One region of the Staphylococcus caprae genome, then DNA from elsewhere that is predicted to be linked to it. Evidence: predicted binding sites of a transcription regulator. Region 1 holds the regulator's gene; the other holds the start of a gene.
What was found. Region 1 encodes Rex, which represses fermentation and respiration genes when NADH is low (regulators of the CRP and FNR family bind a similar motif). Its sites were predicted from a motif close to TTGTGAAATATTTCACAA; they were not measured.
Positions count from the first base shown of each region.

Region 1 (3,221 bases):
TACGCCCCAATCGATAAATTTAGAATTACCTGAGACTAAATAGTTTATTAAATTAGCAGATGGCGTCGTAATCCCAAGTCCATAAGGGCGGCCTGTTGATTCGCTCATAGGCCATGCAAGTAGTGCGATTAAACCTACAGCAATACCTGCAACAAATGGATGGTATCTTCTTTCGAATAAATAATGTCGAATACCCGTATGCTTTTGTTTTAATTTAGGCACCATTACCTTAGGTTTACGTAAAGTTCTTACAACTAAAGTGATTGTAATCACTGTTAAAATTAAAACAAGTACCCAGTTCGGAATGCCTGTTGAATGACTTACACTCGCATTCACATTTGTAGGTCGATTGATTACATTCATCAACGGAAGTAATACACCCGTTTTTGTAATTGCAGAAGTCACTGCGTATAAGATGAGGGCAACCCAACTACCTATGAGTCCTTCACCAGCACGATACCACGTTCCAGTGGCACATCCACCTGCGAGTACTATACCTATGCCGAAGATAAACGAACCTATAATGGTTCCAACTACAGGAAATGTATGAGTCGGCACTTTAATAGCTCCAAAGCTTGTCAATATGAGTAGCCCTATACTCTGAACTGTGATTGCTACCAGTAAGGCATAGAACATTTTATTACTTTTTTGAACATACATATCTCTGAACCCGCCTGCGAGACAGAATCTTGTACGTTGCATTACAAATCCTAGTAACACACCCACGATGAGTCCACTAATTATCATCCAAGTCATTTAATCACCTATTTCCGATATAAATAATAAGGTATTATAATGGAAATATTCAAATTTTGCAAACTTATCATTTTTTGACTTTTAAAATTAGAGCTCATACAGATTAAATTACTTTGTTTTCAACAAACTTCAAAAATATATGCACTAAATCCCGAGGGAGAAATGCCAGTCGAAGACTACAGACGGAGACGGCACCCTAGGGAAGCATACGCATATAATTTGAATTACTAATTTTTCTCGGATTTTCAATGGTTTTTACTATATTTTTAGAAATTAATTTATTTTCAATACTGCATTGATTGCTTTTAAATCCTCTTTTGAAAAATGTCTAAACTTATACCATTCATGGTCATTGTAATATATGAATAACTTACCACCTAACAAACCTTTAGATTGCTTATATCGAACAACTTTGTCGGTATCAAACTGCAAGTCAAATGGTGTATGATCTTTGCCATAAGCTTTAAATATTATTGTATGATCATCTAATATTAATTTTCCTGGAACAGTTAACATTTGAGGTATATGTGCTTTATAACTACAATTTGCTTCAACTCTCATTTTTGCGCGCACCCCTTTATATGATTATGTATACTATATCATTTTTTTCATAACAAAAAAGCACCCTTTGACGGATGCTTATCAATGTATTAATTGCCATTACTGTAATTTTTCATAAAGAATAATAATGATTGTAGTTCAATACCTAAATCGATGTGATGAACTTGTACATGTTGTGGTGTCTTGATTCGACTTGGAGTGAAGTTAAGTATCCCTTTGACGCCCGCTTCTACAAGCTGATCAGTAACTTGTTGTGCTACATTTTCAGGCGTAGTTAAAATAACGACATCGATATCTTCAGCTGCTAATCTAGATTGAATCTCATTATTATGTTTAACTACAACTTTACCAACTTGTTCTCCAATTACATCTTCTTTAATATCAAACGCTTCAGTAATTGTCATTTCATCATGGATTGAGAAATTATACGTAAGTAATGCACGGCCTAAGTTACCTACGCCTACAATCGCAATTTTGATTTCGTCACTTTCACTAATCTCTGATTTAAAAAACTCAAGCATACTATCAACGTTATAACCATAACCCTTTTTACCCAATTCACCAAAATATGAAAAATCACGACGTATTGTTGCTGAATCTATTTGTAAAGCTTCACTTATTGCTTTGGAATTCACACGGTCAATACCCTTAGATTTTAATGTACTTACAAATCTATAGTACAAAGGTAAACGCTTTAATGTAGCACGAGGAATTTTAGTGTGTTCTGGCATATCATAGGTCCCCCTTAAAGTTTGAATGAAATATATTTATGTATTCAAACATTTTAACGTGCAAGTTGTAAGGCGTTTAAATATACAAATAATTGCCTACAATGAATACTTAAATATTATACATTATTGATTTTTAAAAATAAATATCCCAGTTTCATGTGATGCGGGAATGCTGTAAAATAAAGATAATTGAGTTAATTATAAGCTTAATCATAAGGTCTCTTTTGGCAAGCGAATTTTATTTTGGAGAATAATAAAGTTTAACAATTAAAAATTCGCACAAAATTAAAAAATTTGAAATCTTATTGTTTATGTATAGTCTATAACTATTTAATTGAATTAGAAAGGTGAGAATCGAATGATACTTTTACAACTTAATGACATCTCTAAATCGTTCGATGGTGAAGATATATTTACTGATGTAGACTTTGAAGTTAAAACTGGTGAGAGAATCGGTGTTGTAGGTAGAAATGGTGCTGGAAAGTCTACACTTATGAAGATTATCGCTGGCGTTGAAAGTTATGATAGTGGTCACATTTCTAAGATAAAGAATTTAAAATTAGGTTATCTTACCCAACAAATGACACTTAATTCAACGGCTACCGTTTTCGAAGAGATGTCAAAACCATTTGAACATATCAAAAATATGGAAAGTCTAATTAAGGAAGAAACTGATTGGCTTGCACAACATACACATGAATACGAATCAGAAACATATAAAGAACATATGGAACGTTATGAATCGCTTACGAATCGTTTTGAACAACTGGAAGGTTATCAATATGAAAGTAAAATTAAAACCGTACTTCATGGCTTAAACTTTACTGAGAATGATTTTGATAAACCTATTAATGATTTTAGTGGTGGTCAAAAAACACGCCTCTCGCTTGCACAAATGTTGTTAAACGAGCCTGACCTACTCTTACTTGATGAACCAACAAACCATTTAGATTTAGAAACTACAAAATGGTTAGAGGACTACTTAAAATATTTTAAAGGCGCCATCGTAATTATCAGTCATGATAGATATTTCTTAGATAAAATCGTCACTCAAATTTATGACGTCGCACTTGGAGATGTGAAACGTTATGTAGGTAATTATGAACAATTTATTGAACAACGCGATCAATATTATGAAAAGCGTATGCAAGAATACGAAAAACAACAAGAAGA
Region 1 covers NZ_AP018587.1:955,642-958,862, reverse strand. The annotation lists gene JMUB898_RS04520 (YeeE/YedE family protein) at 1-756, opposite strand, end outside; gene JMUB898_RS04515 (hypothetical protein) at 1,030-1,317, opposite strand; gene JMUB898_RS04510 (redox-sensing transcriptional repressor Rex) at 1,407-2,048, opposite strand; gene JMUB898_RS04505 (ABC-F family ATP-binding cassette domain-containing protein) at 2,407-3,221, shown strand, end outside.

Region 2 (3,221 bases), 330 kb from region 1:
TGGGACAATTGCTCACAACAGTTGAAACAGAAGATGAAGTCATCCAATTATGTGGTGCGCTCATGCAATATTATAGAGAAACAGGCATCTATGCAGAAAGAACAGCACCTTGGCTCAACCGTTTAGGCTTTGAAAATGTTAAAGAAGTTTTATTGGATAAAGATAGACAACAAGAGTTATTCAATCGAATTATGGAAGCTAAAAAAGCAATTGAAATGGAGCCATGGCAAGCTATTGTAGAAGATAACAATGCACAAAAAATCTTTGAAGTTGAGAAGGTGTAATAAATGAAAGCAATGGAAAAGGTAAAAGTCACTACTATAGACGCGTTAACGCCTCTTATTGGTAAAAAGGTTATCGTAAACGAAAAAGAAATCGGCATCTTCTTAACTGAAGATGGAAAGGTTCACGCTGTAAGTAATATATGTCCGCATAAACAAGGGCCATTGTCAGAAGGAACAGTGAGTGGAAAGTATGTGTATTGTCCGTTGCATGACCAAAAAATAGATTTGGATTCAGGAGAAGTTCAAGAGCCTGATACAGGATGTGTGAGCACATATCAAGTTGAAGTGATTGATGGAGATGTCTATCTATGTCTGTAGATTCAATGGGCAAGGTTTACCTGGTCGGAGCAGGCCCTGGAAATCCTAATTTACTAACCAAAAAAGCAGAAAAATTAATTAGAGCCGCTGATGTGATTCTCTATGATCGCTTAGTTAACCCATTGATTTTACAATATGCACCTCCACATACTGAAATGATTGATGTAGGCAAGAAACCTTATTTCAAACATATTCAACAAGACGAAATAAATATGAAAATGGTTCAAATGGCTAAAAAATATCATTGCGTTATCAGACTAAAAGGCGGCGATCCAGCAATATTTGGGCGAGTAACTGAAGAAATCACTACGCTTAAAGCGTATGGTATTGAACATGAGATTGTACCTGGAGTGACTTCAGCGAGTGCAGCAGTTGCATCATTAAATACTGGCTTAACAATGAGATCAATCGTACCAAGTGTCACTTTCTCAACAGGTCATTTTAAAGATTCGTCCAATCGAGAAACAGATATTCGTAATTTAATTAACGGTGGTACTTTGGCTATTTATATGGGAATTAAACGATTAGGTCATATTATTGAACAAATTACAGCTTACACAAACGAAGACTACCCTATAGCAATTGTATTTAATGCCACATGTTACAACCAACAGGTAGTGACAGGTTATTTAAGTACGATTGAAGAAACGTTAAGTCAAACGCATTTCGATGGACAACCAGGTATCTGCATTTTAGGTTCGTTAGTGAAATATATCGATCAATCCAATTTTAATATGGAGAAAATGGCTGAGGATGTAATGCCAACGTTATACCTTATTAAAGGTGATAAAGAACTGGCTTTAAGAAAAGCTGAAGAACTGTATGAAGAAGGGAAACAATGTTTATTAGATTATGATGAGCAATATCACCCATCACAACAAACCATTTATCAAAATTTAATCAATCAATATCATATTGAATATATTGAAGTTTAGAAGACGCTATACTTCTTATTTTAATTTACTTTGCTAATGAAATGAGACCATGAATTCAATTTCGAATTCATGGTCTTTTTTAGGGATTAAACATGTTTAATTAGGCATTTCCCTAATATCTAAACTTTGTGAAAAAATATACAATCTATTTGAACGTAATAACAATGATAGGAATGTGAAAGTAGCAAATGCATTTGATAGTAGGAGGATATTATTGATGGGAAAATTTGGATTAAATTTCTTTAAACCGACTGAAAAGTTTAATGGAAATTGGTCGGTTTTAGAACATAAGAGTAGAGAATGGGAGAAAATGTATCGCGAAAGATGGAGTCATGACAAAGTTGTTCGTACAACGCATGGCGTCAACTGTACAGGTTCATGTTCATGGAAAGTGTTTGTGAAAAATGGTGTTATTACGTGGGAAAATCAACAAACTGATTATCCGAGTTGCGGACCGGACATGCCTGAATTTGAACCTAGAGGATGTCCGAGAGGGGCTTCATTTTCATGGTATGAATATAGTCCACTTAGAGTGAAATATCCATATATAAGAGGTAAATTATTAGATTTATGGACTGAAGCATTAGAGGAGAACAACGGTCATCGCATTGCTGCTTGGGCTTCGATCGTTGAAGATGAAGAGAAAGCTAAAATTTATAAGGAAGCTAGAGGTAAAGGTGGACATGTAAGAGCGAATTGGAAAGATGTCACCGATATTATTGCTGCGCAAATTCTTTACACAATTAAAAAAGATGGACCAGATCGAATCGCAGGATTCACACCTATACCAGCAATGTCGATGATTAGTTATGCTTCAGGCGCTCGATTTATTAATTTATTAGGTGGAGAGATGCTTAGTTTCTATGATTGGTATGCAGACTTACCTCCTGCATCGCCACAAATTTGGGGAGAACAAACGGATGTACCAGAATCAAGTGACTGGTTTAATGCTGCTTACATTATTATGTGGGGCTCAAATGTACCGTTAACACGTACGCCTGATGCACATTTTATGACAGAAGTCAGATATAAAGGGACTAAAGTAATTTCAGTAGCACCTGATTATGCTGAGAATGTAAAGTTTGCTGACAATTGGTTGGCGCCTCATCCTGGTACTGATGCTGCTGTAGCTCAAGCGATGACGCATGTTATTTTACAAGAATTTTACGTTAATCAACCGAATAACATGTTTATAGATTATGCAAAACAATATACAGATATGCCTTTCATTATTATGTTGGACAAAGATGAAAAGGGTTATAAAGCTGGTAGATTCTTAAGAGAGAGCGACTTAGGAATTGAAAGTGAAAATAGTGAATGGAAACCAGTGATTAAAGATATGGTCAGCCAACAGTTTGTCGTGCCAAATGGAACGATGGGACAACGTTGGGAAGAAGGTAAGAAATGGAACTTAAAATTAGAAACAGAAGATGGTACTCAAATTAATCCAGCTTTATCAATGACAGATGATGATTACGAATTACAGACAATTCAATTTCCTTATTTCGATAGTAATGGTGATGGCATATTTGAAAGACCTATACCGACTCAAACCATTCAATTAGCAAATGGTGAAGAAGTTTGTGTAACGACTGTTTATGATTTGATGACAAGTCAATATGGTGTTCAACGCTTTAATCATGAATTAGAAGCACAATCATATGAAGACAGTACATCTAAATAC
Region 2 covers NZ_AP018587.1:622,520-625,740, forward strand. The annotation lists gene nirB (nitrite reductase large subunit NirB) at 1-284, shown strand, start outside; gene nirD (nitrite reductase small subunit NirD) at 288-602, shown strand; gene cobA (uroporphyrinogen-III C-methyltransferase) at 593-1,537, shown strand; gene JMUB898_RS02790 (nitrate reductase subunit alpha) at 1,755-3,221, shown strand, end outside.
Region 2: JMUB898_RS02790 (nitrate reductase subunit alpha) is a predicted target of Rex. The motif match lies at 1,664-1,681, and genes of this name have one in related genera.